3 regions of the Variovorax sp. CCNWLW235 genome follow, and region 3 is predicted to be linked to each of the others. Evidence: riboswitches for the same ligand, from Rfam matches in the RefSeq annotation. Region 3 holds a riboswitch; each other region holds the start of a gene.

Region 1 (6,270 bases), on a different contig from region 3:
TCGCTGGGTCTCGGCTTCCTGAGCGGCGCCGGCATCGTGAACATTGCCGAGCCGCTGCTGGAGCGGCTTGCGCAGGCATCGGGCGAACTGGTGCGCCTTTCGATCGTGGACGAAGACCGCCTCACCTGGGTGGCCAAGTCGCAGGGCACACGGCAAGCGGGGCTGCGCTACGACCCCGACATGGGCATGGATGCGCGCCTGTCGTGCACGTCGTCCGGCCACGCCTGGCTGATGACGCTGACCGATGAACGCGCGCTGGAGCTCGTCTCGCGCCAGGGCTTCGGCACGCCGGCGGAATACGGGCCGAAGGCACCGACCACCATCCGCGCGCTGCTGGGTTTTCTGCATGCGGCGCGGGTGCGCGGCTACGCCATGATCGACGAGGTCTTCGCGCCCGGCATGGCCGCCATGGCCGCGCCCGTGTTCCGCCGCAAGGAGGTGATCGGCGTCATCAGCATTGCCGGGCCACGCACGCGCCTTGGCAGCGAGCGCATGCATGAGCTGGCGCCCGCGCTGCTGGCCGCAACGGCCGAGCTCGGGCCGATCAGCAACGCGTCGAGCCTGTTCGGCCGCCCTTCGCTGGGCAAGGGCTGAGCGGCGCGACCCGGCTTGCCAGACCCGGCTTCTCAGTAAGGCGGCGCCTTGCGCGCCCGCTGCTCGCGCGCGGCGTCGGTCCACCACGCCAGGTCGTCGGCAAAGCGGCCGAACGAGCGCTGGAGAGATTCGCCCGCACTGCCCGTGGGCTTGCCGTCCGCATCGAGCGTTTGCGAGATCGGCCCGACGGCGAGCGTGCTCGAGACGACGACCATGCCCATCTCCGACAGGATCGAATGCCACACGGTGCCCGAGCGCACGCCTGAAAACCGGCCCGCCGAATAGCTGGCAACGGCAGCGGGCCGCCAGAACCATTCTTCCAGGAAGTGGTCGGTGAGGTTCTTCAGCCCGGGCTGCGGGCCCCAGTTGTATTCGCCCGTCACGAAGACGAAGGCGTCCGCGCCGCGAATCTTCTGCGCCAGTGCTTCCATGGGGGCGGGCGCGGTGCCCTTGGGGTACTCCTTGTACATGCGGTCGAGCATGGGCAGGCCCACCGCCTGCGCGTCGATCAGTTCGGCATCGGCACCTCGCGCACCGAGGCCCGCCACCAGGTAGTCGGCCAGGCGAATGCCCATGCGGTCCGACCTGTAGGAACCGTAGAACACCAGGATCTTGTCAGCCATTCGTCGCTCCGTTGTCGAGGCCGGGCGGCCACGGGCGAAGGCTACAACATTGGCATGTCGGCGCATTTGGTAGCAGCATCTTTCGAATCCTCTGGCTACCATTCCGGCATGAACAAGCTGCCTGCTTTTTGCACTGCCGCCATGGTGCTTGCCGCATCGGCCGGCCATGTGTTCGCCGCCCCCTCGGCGCAGGTGCTCGACGCGGTCAAGAAGCCGCAGTCGGTCGATCCGGACTGGCGCGCCCGCCTGTGCGCATTGCTGCCGCAGCCTTGCGACCCGCATGCGCTGGGCTTGTACCGGCTGCGCGGCGCCGCGGCAAACAGCTTTGCAGTGCTCTCGGCCGAGCCGCTGGCCATGGCCCGCGTCAAGCGCGACAAGGACGCGAAGACCTGGCAGATCGAGCGCCTGCACGACTTCAGCGCCTATGTGGCCGGCATGAAGAAAGACGCCGCAGGCGGCATGTCCGACACGCGCCTTTCGCTTGCGCCGGCACTCTATCCGCTGGCCGAAGGGCAATGGGCCATGGCCGTGCTGCAGACCGTGTCCGAGATGTATTCGGGCGGCGGCGCATCGTTCAGCAAGGCCGACTTCGTGCCGCTGGACGACACCCGGGCCGTGCACGAGGGCATTCCTTTCTCTTGCTCGAAGATGATCCGCGCCTGCTTCAGCGAAAAGGAATACAAGAGTTCGAAGCATTGCCACGACGAGAGCAACGGCAGCCTTCGCATCGCCTACGAAGAACCCGGCAAGCCAGGCGGACCCTACAGCTGGCAATACACGTGGCTGCAGAGCGAGTGGCCCGCCAACACACCCGCCAGCGGTACCACCACCACGCGTCTTCACTTCACCGCCAAGACCACCGAAAGAGTGAGCTTCTGCGGCGGACCGCAGTAGCTTCGGGGCGCGTTTCAATCCGCATGCGCCCCTGTGCGCACGCGCCCGAGTGGCACGCATTCTGCTTAGAAGAAAACATCCAGGAGAAATGCCGGCTCGGTGCTTCGAGTTAGTGCATTACCGAAGGCGACAGCCCGTAACGCTCAGGTCCCCAGACTGGATGAACGACTAACGCTGGAGAGCGCTGCCCGGCGTCCTGAACAAAAGGACTCCGAGGGCGGCCGCCGAAGGGGCAAGCCATGCGCGATGAGCGTGCATGGTGAATCTCTCAGGCCAAAGGACAGCAGGGGCATCTCGCGCAGTGCGCGGGGTGGCCTTGCGCGCTTCCGGAGCCTTCTTCTTCATGACCTTTGCCAGAGCGCACCGCGCATCGTTCCCTTCTTCATCGGGTGTGCCGAGGCCTGCGCATGCACGCAGGCGCCTGCCCGAATCGACCCCCGTTTTTCGCTGACTTTCCTCACGATTTTTTCAACCGGAGAACCGAAGATGCTGTCGAAACGAAACCTGAAAGCCGTTGTCGTGAGCGCCATGCTCGCTATTGGCGTTGCAAGCGCGTTCGCACAAGAGGCGGGCAAGGTGCTGCGGGTGGTGCCCCAGTCCGATCTGAAGATTCTCGATCCGATCTGGACCACCGCGTTCATCACGCGCAATCATGGCTATGCCGTGTACGACACGCTCTTCGGCGTGGACGAGCAGGGCAAGGTCAAGCCGCAGATGGTCGACAAGTACACCACCAGCGCAGACGGCAAGACCTGGACGTTCACGCTGCGCAAGGGCCTGGAATTTCATGACGGCAAGCCGGTGACGTCGGAAGACGTGCTGGCGTCGCTCAAGCGATGGGGCCAGCGCGACGGGCTGGGGCAGAAGATGTATGCGGCGCTCGACAAGGCCGAGACCGTCGACGCCAATTCGTTCAAGCTGGTTTTCAAGGAAACCTTCGGCATGGTGCTCGACGCGCTGAGCAAGCCTTCGTCGAATCCGCCTTTCATCATGCCGGCGCGCGTGGCCGCCACGCCGCCCGACAAGCAGATCGACGACGCCACGGGCTCCGGGCCCTACATCTTCAAGAAGGACGAGTACCGCCCGGGCGAGAAGATCGTGTACCTGAAGAACGCCAAATACGTGCCCCGCGTCGAAGCACCCTCGGGCACGGCGGGCGGCAAGAACGTGTATGTCGACCGCATGGAATGGATCATCCTGAAGGATGCGCAAACGCAGGCCAATGCGCTTGCCAACGGCGAGGTCGACATGATCGAGTGGCTGCCGCCCGAGCAGTACACGGCGCTCAAGGGCAACACGTCCATCACGGTCGACAACCCGATTCCCAAGGGCTCGTTCGCGCTGCACCTGAACCACATCATCCCGCCTTTCGACAACCCGAAGATCGCGCAGGCCGCCATCATGGCCATCAACCAGGAGGCGCTCATGCGCGCCCAGATGGTGCACAAGGAGCTCTACAACAGCTGCGCATCGGTGTACCCCTGCGGCACGATCTTCTCCAGCGACAAGACCGGCTACTTCACCGGCAAGCCGCAGTTCGAGAAAGCCAAGGCCCTGCTGAAGGACGCCGGCTACGACGGCAAGCCCGTGGTGCTGATGTACCCGGCCGACTTTGCACTGCTCAACAAGTTTCCGCCCGTGATGGCGCAGCTGCTGAAGCAGGCCGGCTTCAATGTCGACATGCAGTCGATGGACTGGCCCACGCTGGTGACGCGCCGCGCCAAGAAAGATCCGGTCGACAAGGGCGGCTGGAATCTCTTCATCACCGGCTGGGGCATTGCCGACAACATGAACCCGATGTTCTATGCGCCTCTCACGGGCAACGGCGAGAAGGGCTGGTTCGGCTGGGCCACCGACGAGAAGCTGGAGCAGCTGAAATCCGACTTCCTCGCAACGGCCGACGAACCCCGGCGCAAGGAGCTGGCCACGGCCATCCAGCAGCGCGTGTACGACACCGGCATCTACGCGCCCATCGGCGAATACAAGCCGCTGACCGCCTACCGCAAGGCGGCGGTGAGCGGCGTGGTGCGCTCGCCCGTTGCCGTGTTCTGGAACATCAAGAAGAACTGACGGGCGCTCTTTTCTGGAAACCCCATGCTGATCTTCCTTGCGCGCCGAATCCTGTCGACCGTGCCGGTGCTTGTCATCGTTGCGCTGATCGTGTTTCTCATGCTCCGGCTGGCACCCGGCGATCCGGCGGCCGCCATCGTGGGCGACAGCGGCACCAGCGAGAACATCGCCAAGGTGCGCGAGCAGCTGGGGCTGAACGAATCCCTTCCCGTGCAGTTTCTGCACTGGAGCGGCCGGCTGCTGCAAGGCAACCTGGGCGAGTCCTACTTCATGAAGAAAACGGTGGTGGAGCTCATCGGCCAGCGCATCGAGCCGACGGTGTCTCTCGCGGCGGTGACGCTGGTGGTCACCATCCTCGTCGCGGTGCCGCTCGGGGTTGTTGCCGCCTGGCGGCACGGCGGCTGGCTCGACCGCATGCTGATGGGCTTTTCGGTCATGGGCTTTTCCATACCGGCGTTCGTGATCGGCTATGTGCTCATCTGGATCTTTGCGCTGCACCTGCAGTGGCTGCCGGTGCAGGGCTACCAGCGGCTGAGCCAGGGGCCGCTGCTCTGGATCAAGCACCTCATCCTGCCGTCGATCACGCTGTCGATCATCTACGTGGCGCTGATTGCGCGCGTCACGCGCGCGGCCGTGGCCGAGGCGATGACCGAGGACTACATCCGCACCGCGCGCGCCAAGGGCATCTCGGAAAAACGGGTGCTCATGCGGCATGCGCTTGCCAACGCGGCAATTCCCATCGTCACGGTGATCGGGATCGGCATTGCGCTCTTGATCGGCGGGGTGGTGGTTACCGAAACCGTGTTCGCCATTCCGGGCCTCGGCCAGCTTACGGTGGATGCGGTGCTGTCGCGCGACTTTCCGCTGATACAGGGCATCACGCTGTTCTTTTCAGTCGTCTATGTGCTGGTCAACCTGCTGATCGACCTGAGCTACCTGGTGTTCGATCCGCGCATTCGCTATTGAGGCGCAAGAAGAAGCAAACACATGACCGATTCACTTGCCACTCCCATGCCTGCAGGCGAAGCCATCGTAGAACCGTTGCCGCCGCCCAAGCGCCGGTCGCTGCTCAAGCGCATCCTGGCCGACTGGTCGGTACGCGTCGGCGGCGGCGTGCTGCTGCTGCTGGTGCTCATCTCGCTTGCCGCGCCATGGCTCGGCACCATCGACCCGACCGCCATCGACCCCGGCAGCGGCAACCTCTTGCCCGGCACGCGCGGCGAGTTCAACAGCCTGGCGGGCGACACCTTCGAGCACCTGTTCGTCATGGGCACCGACAGCCTGGGCCGCGACATATGGAGCCGCACCCTCTACGGTGCACGCGTGTCGCTTACCGTGGGCGTGTCGGTGGCCGTTCTGGCGGTGGTGTTCGGCATGCTCGTCGGTTTGCTGGGCGGCTACTTTCGGCGGCTCGACAGCGCAATCATGCGGCTGATGGACGGCGTCATGGCCATCCCCGGCATTCTGTTCGCGATCAGCCTGGTGGCGCTGTTCGGCGGCAAGCTGCTGACGGTGGTGGTGGCCATTGCGGTGCCCGAGATTCCGCGCGTGGCGCGCCTCGTGCGCTCGGTGGTGCTTACCGTGCGTGAAGAACCTTATGTGGAAGCAGCCATTGCGCTGGACACGCCGACGTGGAAGATCCTTGTGCGCCACATCCTGCCGAACGCCGTTGCGCCGCTCATCATTCAGGCGACCTATGTGTGCGCCTCGGCGATTCTTGTCGAAGCCATCCTCTCGTTCCTCGGTGTCGGGCTGCCGGCCGACATGGCCACCTGGGGCAACATCATGGCCGAGGGCAGGGCGCAGTTCAACCAGTTCCCGCACAACGTGCTGTTCCCCGGCATCTTCCTGGCGCTCACGGTGCTGGCGGTCAACATCCTCGGCGACGGGCTGCGCGACACGCTCGATCCCAAGTTCAACAAGCGCGGGGGCTGAACATGGCGCAAGCACCTGTTCTTTCCGTTCGCGACTTGGCCATTTCGCTCCCGCGCGGCGGCGACCGGCCGCATGCGGTCGACAAGATTTCATTCGACGTACCGCCCGGAAAAATCGTCTGCCTGCTCGGAGAGTCCGGCTCGGGCAAGTCGGT
Region 2 (6,270 bases), on a different contig from region 3:
CGGCACCGGAAAGCTCAGCGTCGGCGCATGAAAGCCGTAGTCGATCAGGCGCTTGGCCACGTCTTCCGCGGTGACGCCGCTGGTGTCCTTGAGCGGGCGCAGGTCCAGGATGCACTCGTGCGCAACGTGGCCGTTGGGGCTTGCGTACAGCGTGGGGTAGTGGTCCTTCAGGCGCGCGCTGATGTAGTTGGCGCTCAAGATGGCGGTTTCGGTTGCGGCCTGCAGGCCCTTGGCGCCCATCATGCGGCAGTACATCCAGCTGATCGGCAGCACCGCCGCATTGCCCAGCGGCGCAGCGGAAACGGCACCGACGCCGTTCGATGCAATGCCGGCCGTCGCATGGCCCGGCAGGTATGGCACCAGGTCTTCCACCACGCACACCGGGCCCACGCCCGGGCCGCCGCCGCCGTGTGGAATGCAGAAGGTCTTGTGCAGGTTCAGGTGGCTCACGTCGCCGCCGAACTCGCCCGGCGCGGCCACGCCGACCAGTGCGTTCATGTTGGCGCCATCGACATACACGCGGCCGCCGTGCTCGTGCACCAGTTCGCAGAGTTCCTTTACGCGGGTTTCGAACACGCCGTGCGTGCTGGGGTAGGTGATCATTACCGCGGCCAGCTTGTCGCTGTGCTTTTCGCAGGCGCGCTTCAGGTCATCCATGTCGACGTTGCCCTGCGCGTCGCACGCCGTCACCACCACCTGCAGGCCGACCATTTGCGCGCTTGCCGGGTTGGTGCCGTGCGCCGACGAGGGAATCAGGCAGATGTTGCGATGGCCCTGGCCCTTGGCCTCATGGAAGGACTTGATCGCCAGCAGGCCCGCGTATTCGCCCTGCGAGCCGGCGTTGGGCTGCAGGCTGATGCCCGCGTAGCCGGTGGCTTCGCAGAGCCATGCGCGCAGCTGCGCGTCGAGCTGCGCATAGCCTTGCTGCTGCTCGGCGGGCGCGAAGGGGTGGATGTTCGCAAACTCGGGCCAGGTGATGGGGATCATCTCGCTGGTCGCGTTGAGCTTCATCGTGCAGCTGCCCAGCGGGATCATGCTGCGGTCGAGCGCCAGGTCCTTGTCGGAGAGGCTGCGGATGTAGCGCAGCATGGCCGTCTCGCTCTTGTGCGTGTTGAACACCGGGTGCGTCAGAAAGGCGCTGGTGCGGCGCAGGTCTTCGGGCAGGCGCGGCGCGGTGTTGGCCAGGTCGTCGAAGCGCGGCATCGGCGTGCCCGCGGGCACGAACAGGGCCCAGAGCGTTTCGATGTCGGCGCGCGTGGTGGTTTCGTCAAGCGAAATGCCCAGGTGCTGCTGCAGCCGCTGGCGCAGGTTGACGCCGGCCGCGGTGGCGCGCTCGATGATCTTCGGCGTGTCGTCGCCCGTGCGGATGGTGAGCGAATCGAAGGCCGTGCCGTTGACCGGCTCGCGGCCCATTTGCGCCAGGCCCTGCGCAAGGATGGCGGTGAGCGCCGCCACGCGCTGCGCGATGCGCGTCAGGCCGTCGGGCCCGTGGTACACGGCGTACATGCTGGCGACGACGGCCGGCAGCACCTGTGCGGTACAGATGTTCGACGTGGCCTTCTCGCGGCGGATGTGCTGTTCGCGCGTCTGCAGCGCAAGGCGGTAGGCGGGCTGGCCGTGCGTGTCGACGCTCACGCCGACCAGGCGGCCCGGCAGCGAACGCTTGAACTCGTCGCGGCAGGCCAGGTAGGCCGCGTGCGGGCCGCCGTTGCACAGCGGCATGCCGAAGCGCTGCGTGGTGCCGCAGACGATGTCGGCGTCCCATTCGCCCGGAGGCGCGAGCAGGGTGAGCGCCAGCAGGTCGGCGGCCACGCAGAAGGCGGCGTCGCACTGGTGCGCATGGCCCGCGAGCGGACGCAGGTCGTGCACGTGGCCGGTGGTGGCGGGGTACTGCGCGAGCACGCCGAAGAATTCGCAGCTCGCCATCAGGTGCGGCAGCGTCTCCGACACGGTGCTTACCTTCACCTCGATGCCCAGCGGCGCGGCGCGCGTCTTGATGACCTCGATGGTCTGCGGGTGGCAGTCGCCCGACACCAGGAACACGTTGCTCTTGCTCTTCACGCTGCGCTTGGCCAGCGTCATTGCCTCGGCGGCGGCCGTGGCTTCGTCGAGCATCGAGGCGTTGGCAATGGCCATGCCCGTCAGGTCGCACACCATGGTCTGGAAGTTGAGCAGGGCTTCCATGCGGCCCTGCGAAATTTCGGCCTGGTAGGGCGTGTAGGCGGTGTACCAGGCGGGGTTCTCGAGCACGTTGCGCAAGATGACGCCCGGCGTGTGCGTGCCGTAGTAGCCCTGGCCGATGAAGCTCTTGAACACCTTGTTCTTCGCCGCGATGGCCTTCAGTTCGGCCAGCGCATCCGCCTCGGTCACCGGCGCGGGCAGCCGCATCGGCTTGGCGCGGCGAATGGCCGCGGGCACGATGCCGTCGATGAGCTCCGCCCGCGTTTCCGAGCCGATCACCGGCAGCATGCGCGCCTCGTCTTCCGCATCGATGCCGATGTGGCGGGCGAGAAATTCTTCGGCGTTCTCTAGTTGTTGCAGGGAAGGCTGGGCGGGAATCGGCATGGCGGTAAAGGCTCGGGGAATGAGGAAGGGCGGCTGAAGAACCCGGCGGATCAGGATTCGGCGGCGAACTTGTCGTAGCTGGCGGCGTCGAGCAGCGCGTCGAGTTGCGCCGGCTCGCTGAGCTTGACCTTGAAGAACCAGCCGGCGGCCAGCGGGTCGGTGTTGGCGAGCGACGGGTCGGCGCGCAGGGCTTCGTTCACTTCGGTGATCTCGCCCGACACGGGCATGAACACGTCGGCCGCGGCCTTGACCGATTCGACGACACCGGCCACTTCACCCTGGGCAAAGGTCTTGCCCACTTCGGGCAGATCGACAAAGACCACGTCGCCCAGCGCGTCCTGCGCGTGAACGGTGATGCCGACAGTGGCCGCGCCGCCTTCGGCCGAGACCCATTCATGGTCCTTGGTGTACTTGATGCTCATGGTGAAAAACTCCTCGTGGAAAAAATGACTGATTCGGGTAGCGCAGAGCCTAGCCGCGGTAGTAGCGGGCCGGCACGAAGGGCAGGGTCGAGACTTCCATCGGCACCGGCTTGCCGCGCACGATGGCCTGCACGCGGGTGCCGGGCTCCGAAAACGCGGTAGCCACATAGCCCATGGCAACGGGGCGGTCGGCCGTCGGGCCGAGCAGGCCGCTGGTCACGATGCCGATGTCCTGGCCTTCGAAAGATTGCAACAATGTGCCGTCGCGTACCGGAATGCGTTCCAGCGCCACAAGGCCGACACGCTTGCGCTTCAGGGTGTCGTGGTCGGTGCGGCCCGCGGCGCCGGCGGTGGCGGCGGCCAGTTGCGCCAGCACCTTGGCCGCGCCCGGAAAACCGCCTTCGCGCGCGCCACCGGTGCGGCGCACCTTCTGGATCGCCCAGTTGAGCGAAGCCTCGACGGGCGTGGTGGTGGTGTCGATGTCGTTGCCGTAAAGGCAGAGCCCGGCTTCAAGCCGCAGCGAATTGCGCGCGCCCAGGCCGATGGGCTTGACCTCGGGCTGCGCCAGCAGCAGGCGGGCGAGGGCGTCCGCATCCTTGCCGGCGACCGAAATCTCGAAGCCGTCTTCGCCCGTGTATCCGCTGCGCGTGGCAAAGGCCGGAATCCCGCCGATCTGCACCGCGCCGCCCGTCATGAACACAAAGCGCTCGATGCCCGGCGACAAGCGGGCCAGCGCCGCGGCGGCCTGCGGGCCTTGCAGTGCGAGCAGTGCGTGGTCGGGCATGGGCTGCACGTCGCAGCGCGCGCCGATCTTCTGCTGGATGTGGGCGAGATCGGCCACCTTGCAGGCGCCGTTCACGATCACGAAGATCGAGCCGTGCCCTTCGTTGAAGAACATCAGGTCGTCGAGGATGCCGCCTTCGTCGTTCAGCAGCAGGCCATAGCGCTGCTTGCCGGGCGCGAGGTCGATCACGTCGACCGGCATCAGGGTTTCGAATGCGGCGGCGGCGTCTGGCCCCACCAGGCGCAACTGGCCCATGTGGGAAATGTCGAACAGGCCGGCCGCGTCGCGCGTGTGCTTGTGCTCGGCCATGAGGCCGGCGGGGTATTGCACGGGCATGGAGTAGCCGGCAAAGGGCACCATGCGGGCGCCCAGTTCCACATGCAGGTCGTGCAGGGGCGTCTTGAGCAATGGGGCGTCGGGTGATGAAGCGGAAGCGGCCACGGGGCACTCCAAAGGGGCAGTCGAACTCCATGGCGCGAGCCATGGGCCACCCCTGCTGTCCGCTTTACCTGAGAGATTCGCCCCACGATCGGGGTTTGCTCCTTCGGTGGGCCGCCGCATCGTCAAGATGCAAGGGCCTCTCTCCAGCAAGGAAACGCCGGCATGCGCCAGCGCCTTGTCAGTCCTTTTGCCTGAGCGTTCGGGGAACCCCTGCGCCTTCGGCGGCCTCGCGTGGCGAAGCTCTCTCCTGACCCTTCGAAGTGTAGTGGATCGCGGAAAGCCTCAGTGCACGGTTTCCGAAGCGGGCGGCAGCAACCTTTCGATACGCTCGCGCAGCGATTCGGCCCGCTCGGCGCCCGCCGCTTTTTCGACTTCGGTGAGCATCAGCGCGGCAATCGTCAGCATGGCGTCGCGGTCGCGGGCTTCGCGCAGTGCATCGCGCATCTGCAGCGCAAACTTGGGGTCGCGCCGCACGAACATGCGCTCGCAAATGTCGAACAGGAACATGCGCGTAGTGGCCAGGGAGCGCTTGCCGTCGAAGTTGTCGGTCGAGGTTTCTACTCGGATGGGCTCGGCCGCAGGAGCCGGAATCGGCGTGTGTGTCGGGCCCGCCGTAACTGGTGCGGCGGTTTTCGGCGCTGCGCCCTGCGCGTCGTGCAGGTATCCGCGGTTCATCAGCGCCCGCAGCGTCTGTTCGGCTTCGTCGCGGCTTGCGAACAGCGGGCTGAAGTCGGTCAGCGAACGCCGGCCGTCGGCCATCAGCAGCAATGCGCGCTCGCGCTGGCTCAGCGTGCGCTGCCCGCCTTGGAGTTCGTCGCGTGCCTTGTCGGTCTTGGTGGGAAACATGGCGCCACAGCTTTCGGAATCGAAGGCTGCAGCATCGTTGCGGCTGGTGACATCTTTGTGAAACGTTTGCCTTACAGGGGCATTTGCCGCATAAAAAAAGGCAGCCCGCGAAGGCTGCCCGTTTTCTCTCTGGTTCTCTCTGGTTTTTGCGCCGCCTGCTACTTGGCGTACACCAGGTCGCGCAGCGCGAGCGATATCCACGGCACGTAGGTAATCACCATCAGGCAGGCCAGGATCACCAGCACGAAGGGAATGAGGTACTTCACGATCCGGTCGAGCGAGATGCGCGCTACCGTGCACGCCGCAAACAGGTTCACGCCGAAGGGCGGGGTGATCATGCCGAGCGCGAGGTTCACCACCATGATGAGCCCGAAGTGAACCGGGTCGACACCGAAGTGCACCGCCACAGGCGCCAGGATGGGCGCGAGCACGATGATGGCCGCGCTGGTCTCGATGAACATGCCGATGACGAAGAGCGCAGCGTTCACGCCCAAGAGGAACATGGTCGGCGACTTCAGCACCTCCTGCAGCCAATGGCCGATGGCGTCGGGCACGCCCGCGCGCGTGATCAGGAAGGCGAACAGGCCCGCGTTGGCGATGATGAACATGATCACCGCCGACGACAGCACCGACTTGCGCAGGATGAGGTAAAGATCCTGGAGCTTGATCTCGCGGTAGATCACCACGCCGACCACCAGCGCATAGAACACCGCCACCGCCGAGGCCTCCGTCGGCGTGAAGATGCCGCCGTAGATGCCGCCCAGAATGATCACCGGCATCAGCAGCGCCCAGCCGGCCTGCCATGTCGCCTTGCCAAAAGACATGCGGCCGTCGCCGTCATTCTTGCCCCAGCCCTTCCACTTGCAATACGCCCAGACGAACAGCATCAGCGCCAGGCTGATGAGAATGCCGGGGCCAAAGCCCGCAATGAACAGCTCGCCGATCGACACCTCGGCGCTCACGCCGTACAGGATCATCGGAATGGAGGGCGGAATGATCACGCCCAGCTCGGCGCTCGTGGCCTGGAGCGCGGCCGCGTACGCGGTGGGATAGCCGTGCTTGATGAGCGCCGGAATCAGGATGGCGCCGATGGCGAAGGTGGTGGCCACCGAAGAGCCCGACACTGCCGCAAAGATCATGCAGGTGAGCACGCAGGTCATGGGCAGGCCGCCCTGCACACCGCCCACGATGCTCTTGGCAAACTCGACCAGC
Region 3 (6,270 bases):
GAGCGGGCGCTGTCGTGGTGCATCGACCAGGGGCAACTGCGCCGGCACGCCGATCGCATACGCATCCGGCTCGACGGCGCGCGCAGCCGCGCAGTCAAGCTGGCCATGGCGCACGGCTGCACCTTCGCCTCGGAGCCCGCGGGGCTGTTTGGCTGGGTCGATACCGGCGTGGACACCGACGCGCTCACGCAGCGCATGCTCGACCAGGGCTACCTGCTTGCGCCGGGTTCGCTCTTCCATGCGCGCAGGCCGCCGAGCACGATGATGCGCATCAACTTCGCGACTTCGCAGGACGCCGCATTCTGGAAAGTGTTCAGCAAGGTTCGCGCAGAGCTTTGACAGTTCCGGGCAGGTAAACGCGAGGGCCGCAGGCCCAAATTGCCGGTGCGTTGGAGTAAGCTGGCATCACAAGAAAACCCAACCCGGAGACCCCTGCATGAGCAACGCCAGCCAGCCTTTTGACTTCAGTCAATTTGTCCCCGGATTCGACTTTCTGAAGAACCTCGCAGGCGGTGCCGCCGGAGCGGGAGCTGCCACAAGCGCAGTGCCCGGTTTGCCGAGCCTTGCGAGCTGGGTGGCGCCCACACTCAGCGTGGAAGAGGTAGACAAGCGCATCCAGGAGCTCAAGACCGTGCAGTACTGGCTCGAACAGAACGGCCATGCTCTCAAGGCCACCATCCAGGCGCTCGAGGTGCAAAAGATGACACTTTCGACCTTGCGCGGCATGAACGTGCGGATGGAAGATATCGCAAGCGCGTTCACCAAGCAGGCGGCTCCGGCGGCCGCACCGGCTGCCGCATCGGTCGCGCCTGAGCCGGAAGTCGAGGCCGCGGAGGAAGCGCCGGCACCCGCCAAAAAAGCGCGCAGCAAGCCGGCGTCGGCTGCCTCCGCATCGGGCAGCGACGGTGGCGTGATCGATCCGATGCAATGGTGGGGTTCATTGACCGAGCAGTTCCAGCAGATCGCCACATCGGCGCTGCACGACGCGGCCCAGCTCAAGGTGCCTGCATCGGCCGCCGCTCCCGCGGCTCCAAAGCCGGCCGCAAGGAAGGCGACAGCAACCGCTGCCAAAAAGAAGGCACCGACCGCGGCGCGAAAGCGAACGACCGGACGGCGCTGACGTCATACATACACACCTTGAAGAGAACGGGTTGGCACGCATCATGAAGTTGTTTCCCTCCGGTCACGCCACCCATCCGCAATGGCGCATGGCGGCCGGCCTTGTGCTGGCCCAGTTGCGCGCCCAAATGGCGCTGCCCGACTACGCGTCGGCACCGACGCTCGGGCTGCTCTACATCACCGACCACTATGCGTCCGATGCGCAAGACATCCTCGACCACCTGAGCGCCGAGCTTCCGGAGGTGACCGACTGGTCCGGCACCGTCGGCATCGGCGTATCGGCCAACAATGCCGAATACTTCGATGAGCCCGGCCTGAGCCTGATGCTCTGCGCGCTGCCGAGCGACCAATACCGTGTGTTCTCCGGCGTGGCGCCGCTGGGCAACTCGGAAATGAGCGGCTTCGAGGCGCATACCGCGCTCGTGCATGCCGACCCGGCCACCCCCGATCTCACCGAATTGATCGGCGAGATGGCGGGCCGCACCGACACCGGCTACCTGTTCGGCGGCCTCTCGTCGGGCCGTGCAGGCGCCTTGCAGTTTGCGGTCGGCGGCAACGGCAACATCCGCGGCCACGGTGCGGCGGGCGGCGTGTTCTCGGGAGGCTTGTCGGGCGTGGTGTTCGGCGAAGGCGTGCGGCTGGTGTCGCGCGTCACGCAAGGCTGCCAGCCGCTGCGCTCCGGCGCGGGACGCGAGCGCGAGATCACCGAAGCCGATGGCAACCTGCTGCTCAAGCTCGACGGCGAACCCGCGCTCGACGTGCTGCTGGCCGACCTGCAGGTGACGCTGGAGCGCCCACAGGAAGCCATCGACGCCGTGCGCGCCACCCTGGTGGGCCTGGGAGATGCGGGCAGCGACGGCATTCGCCGTACCGGCGACCTGGGCGCCGACGTGCTGGTGCGCCACATCATCGGCCTGGACCCCACGCGCCGCGGCATCGCCATTGCCGACGTGGCCGAGGCCGGCATGCGCCTGACCTTCTGCCGGCGCAATGCACAGGCCGCGCGCGCCGACCTGATGCGCATCTGCGCGGAAATCCGCGAGGAGCTGGAGCCCGAAGAGCAGACCCTGGCCACCGCGCGCGCCGTGGCGGCCGGAGAAGCCGAAGCAGCGCCGCATCCGGCGCGCCGCATTGCCGGCGCCGTGTACGTGAGTTGCTCAGGACGCGGCGGGCCGCATTTCGGCGCACCGGGCGCCGAACTGCAGATCGTGCGGCACGCGCTGGGCGACGTGCCGCTCGTTGGCTTCTTTGCGGCGGGGGAGATTGCCCGGCACCACCTGTATGGATATACGGGGGTGTTGACGGTGTTTACCGGCAACGACTGACCGCCGCCACGGCCAGATCAGGCCGGCTGGAGCACGCGCGCTGCTGGTGCAGGCATGCCGGCAAACGCAAAATCGACTTCGGGTGCAAGCCCGCTCACGATCCGCGCCACCGACTTGCCCGAGCCGCACGCATGCGTCCAGCCGAGCGTGCCGTGCCCGGTATTCAGGTACAGGTTCGGCAGCTTCGTCTTGCCGACCAGAGGGACGTTGCTCGGCGTTGCGGGGCGCAGGCCGGTCCAGAACTGCGCCTGCGTGGTGTCGCCGGCGCCGGGAAAGAGCTGTTCAACGCGCCGCACGATCGCTTCGCAGCGCACGCGGTTCAAGTCGCGGTCATAGCCGTTGAGCTCGGCTGTGCCGGCAATGCGCAGGCGGTCTCCGGAGGCTGAGGTGTAGTGCGAGAACACGAGCTTGAATTCGTCGTCGGTCAGCGAGACCTGGTGCGCCCTCGTCGCGTCTTTGACCGGCAGCGTGACCGAATAGCCTTTGGCCGGATAGATGGGCAGGCGCATGCCCAGCGGCGCGGCATACAGCGGACTCAACGCGCCCATTGCAAGCACGAAGGCGTCGCCGCGGATGCGTTGAAAGCGCCCTTCGCTGTCGGTAGCTTCCACGTGGTCGATGTTGCCGCCCGCTTCGCGCAGCGCAGTCACCGTGTGGCTCATGAGGAACTTCACGCCCGCCGCTGCCGCGAGGCGTGCCATTTCGCGGGCGAAGAGGTTGGCGTCGCCGGATTCGTCTTCTGCCGTGTAGGTGGCACCGGCCAGTTGCGGGCGGATGTGCGCAAGGGCGGGCTCGATCTTTACCGCCTCGTCCGCGGAGATGACTTGCCGTTCGCATCCGAGCGCGCGCATCTGCTCGGCGGGCGCAAGGGCGCTGTCGAACTCTTTCTGCGTCGTATAAAAGTGCAGGATGCCTTGCGTGCGTTGGTCGTAGGCGATGCCGGTGTCGCGCCGCAACTGCTGCAGCACATCGCGGCTGTAGGTGCCCAGCCGCACGATCTGCTCGATGTTGTGCTTCGTGCGGGCGGGGGTGCATTCGCGCAGGAATTGCAGGCCCCAGAGCCATTGGCGCATGTCGGCGCGAATGCGAAAGAGCAGCGGGGCGTCTTCCTTGCCCAGCCATTGCAGCACCTTGAGCGGTGCACTCGGATTGGCCCAGGGTTCGGCGTGGCTGACGGAGATCTGCCCGCCGTTGGCAAAGCTGGTTTCAGCGGCCGGGGTGGCCTGCCGGTCGATGACGGTCACTTCATGGCCGAGCTGCTGGAGGTAGTAGGCCGAGGTCACGCCGAGCAAGCCGGCGCCAAGAACGATCACGCGCATTTCAAGTACCTTTGAGGTTGAAGCGCTTGAACGGCGGGCGAGGTCTGCTATTGAATAAATAGCAAGCAACCGGACGACCGCCGTCCAAGTTGCCGCTCCCCCTGTCCTCGGTACCTGAGAGATTCACCCGTTGCGCCCGCAACGGGTTTGCTCCTTCGGTGCATCACGCGAGGTGATGGCTCTCCAGACGGCGTGTCAGTTGGTGCAGTACAGGCCCCTTGCCGAAATTTCGAGAACTTCGTCGGGCCGACCTGAGCGTTTATGGGAGTTTGCGCCTTCGGTAGGGCAACCGGGGTTGCCCGCTCTCCTGCAGTGGCGCGATTGTAGGCGGAGCTTGCGGAGGCGCCAACCCTTGCTCCGGCCCGGCGGAGGGCCAATGGGATAATCGCCCGTTCATTCGCCAGAGGGCGATCGTTCGACAACAACAGGGGACCTCATGATCCTGGTAACCGGCGGCGCGGGCTTCATTGGCGCCAATTTCGTACTCGACTGGATCGCGCAGAGCGATGAGTCTGTCGTCAATCTCGACAAGCTGACCTATGCGGGCAACCTCGAGACGCTTGCATCGCTCAAGGGCAAGCCGAACCACATTTTCGTGCAGGGCGACATCGGCGACAGCGCTCTGGTCGATCACCTTTTGGCCGAGCACAAGCCGCGTGCCATCGTGAACTTTGCCGCGGAATCGCACGTCGACCGCTCCATTCACGGGCCGGAAGACTTCGTGCAGACCAACGTGCTCGGCACCTTTCGCCTGCTCGAGTCGGTGCGCGGCTACTGGAGCGCACTGCCGGCGGAGCAAAAGTCTGCTTTCCGCTTCCTGCATGTGTCGACCGACGAGGTCTACGGCTCGCTCTCCAAGACGGACCCTGCCTTTACCGAAGAGAACAAGTACGAGCCCAACAGCCCCTACTCGGCCAGCAAGGCCGCCAGCGACCATCTTGTGCGCGCCTGGCACCACACCTACGGCCTGCCGGTGGTTACCACCAACTGCTCCAATAACTACGGTCCGTTCCACTTTCCCGAGAAGCTCATCCCGCTGATGATCGTCAACGCCCTGGCCGGCAAACCCCTGCCCGTGTACGGCGACGGCATGCAGGTGCGCGATTGGCTCTACGTGAAGGACCACTGCAGTGCCATCCGCCGCGTGCTCGAGGCCGGCAAGCTCGGCGAGACCTACAACGTCGGCGGCTGGAACGAGAAGCCCAACATCGAGATCGTGAACACCGTGTGCGCGCTGCTCGACGAACTGCGCCCGCGCGCTGACGGCAAGCCGTACAAGGAACAGATCAGCTACGTTACCGACCGCCCCGGCCACGACCGGCGCTACGCCATCGATGCACGCAAGCTCGAGCGCGAGTTGGGCTGGAAGCCCGCTGAAACCTTCGACACCGGCATTCGCAAGACCGTCGAGTGGTACCTTGCACACGGCGAATGGGTACGCAACGTGCAAAGCGGCGCGTACCGCGAGTGGGTCGAGAAGCAATACGACGCCGCACCCGCGGCCAAGGCTGCGGCATGAAGTTGCTGCTACTCGGCAAGGGCGGGCAGGTCGGCTGGGAGCTGCAGCGCAGCCTTGCGCCGCTGGGCGAACTGGTGGCGCTCGATTTCGACAGCACCGATTTCAACGCCGACTTCAGCCGTCCGGAGCAGTTGGCCGAGACCGTACTCAAGGTGCGGCCTGACGTGATCGTCAACGCCGCGGCCCACACGGCCGTCGACAAAGCCGAGAGCGAGCCCGACCTTGCGCGCAAGCTCAATGCCACCTCGCCCGGCGTGGTGGCCGAAGCCGCCGGGCAGATCGGTGCACTCATGGTGCATTACTCGACCGACTACGTGTTCGACGGCAGCGGCAGCAAGCCCTGGCAGGAAGACGATGCCACCGGCCCACTCAGTGTGTATGGCCGCACCAAGCTCGAGGGCGAACAGTTGGTGGCCAAGCACTGCGCCAAGCACCTGATCTTTCGCACCAGCTGGGTGTTTGCCGCGCGCGGCGGCAACTTCGCCAAGACCATGCTGCGGCTTGCCAAGGAGCGCGACAAACTGACCGTCATCGACGACCAATACGGGGCTCCGACCGGTGCCGAGCTGCTGGCCGATGTCACGGCGCATGCGATCCGCGCCACCTTGCAAGACCCTTCCAAGGCGGGCCTGTACAACGTGGTTGCCGGCGGCGAAACCACCTGGTGCGGCTATGCGCGCTTCGTGCTGGAGCAAGCGCGGCAGGCCGGTGTAGACCTCAAGGCCGGCCCCGAGCAAGTTGAAGCCGTGCCTACGAGCGCCTTCCCGACGCCAGCGAAGCGGCCTCACAACTCGCGTCTCGATACCGCCAAGCTGCAGACCATATTTGGTCTGCGCCTGCCGCCCTGGCAAGAAGGCGTTGCGCGCATGCTGCGCGAGACGCTCTGAAGAGTGAATTCACACGAGAAGAAACGCATGACCACGACGCAACGTAAAGGCATCATCCTCGCCGGTGGCTCGGGCACCCGGCTGCACCCAGCAACGCTGGC

Evidence for each region. A riboswitch is a leader RNA that binds a small molecule or an ion and turns the genes downstream of it on or off. The one in region 3 is predicted to bind glycine.
Region 1: another riboswitch for glycine. It lies ahead of V9L21_RS04265 (ABC transporter substrate-binding protein); the one in region 3 lies ahead of V9L21_RS22235 (D-amino acid dehydrogenase).
Region 2: another riboswitch for glycine. It lies ahead of gcvT (glycine cleavage system aminomethyltransferase GcvT); the one in region 3 lies ahead of V9L21_RS22235 (D-amino acid dehydrogenase).

The regions. Positions count from the first base shown of each region.
Region 1 covers NZ_JBBCBW010000002.1:371,007-377,276, reverse strand. The annotation lists gene V9L21_RS04280 (IclR family transcriptional regulator) at 1-594, shown strand, start outside; gene V9L21_RS04275 (NADPH-dependent FMN reductase) at 627-1,217, opposite strand; gene V9L21_RS04270 (hypothetical protein) at 1,326-2,111, shown strand; glycine riboswitch at 2,276-2,405, shown strand; gene V9L21_RS04265 (ABC transporter substrate-binding protein) at 2,598-4,181, shown strand; gene V9L21_RS04260 (ABC transporter permease) at 4,206-5,147, shown strand; gene V9L21_RS04255 (ABC transporter permease) at 5,169-6,116, shown strand; gene V9L21_RS04250 (ABC transporter ATP-binding protein) at 6,119-6,270, shown strand, end outside.
Region 2 covers NZ_JBBCBW010000019.1:94,592-100,861, forward strand. The annotation lists gene gcvP (aminomethyl-transferring glycine dehydrogenase) at 1-2,565, opposite strand, end outside; gene gcvH (glycine cleavage system protein GcvH) at 2,616-2,987, opposite strand; gene gcvT (glycine cleavage system aminomethyltransferase GcvT) at 3,037-4,212, opposite strand; glycine riboswitch at 4,258-4,369, opposite strand; glycine riboswitch at 4,382-4,472, opposite strand; gene V9L21_RS19845 (hypothetical protein) at 4,495-5,058, opposite strand; gene V9L21_RS19850 (TRAP transporter large permease) at 5,217-6,270, opposite strand, start outside.
Region 3 covers NZ_JBBCBW010000025.1:9,366-15,635, forward strand. The annotation lists gene V9L21_RS22220 (aminotransferase-like domain-containing protein) at 1-339, shown strand, start outside; gene V9L21_RS22225 (PhaM family polyhydroxyalkanoate granule multifunctional regulatory protein) at 437-1,120, shown strand; gene V9L21_RS22230 (FIST signal transduction protein) at 1,164-2,444, shown strand; gene V9L21_RS22235 (D-amino acid dehydrogenase) at 2,462-3,763, opposite strand; glycine riboswitch at 3,855-3,960, opposite strand; glycine riboswitch at 3,993-4,083, opposite strand; gene rfbB (dTDP-glucose 4,6-dehydratase) at 4,200-5,282, shown strand; gene rfbD (dTDP-4-dehydrorhamnose reductase) at 5,279-6,169, shown strand; gene rfbA (glucose-1-phosphate thymidylyltransferase RfbA) at 6,197-6,270, shown strand, end outside.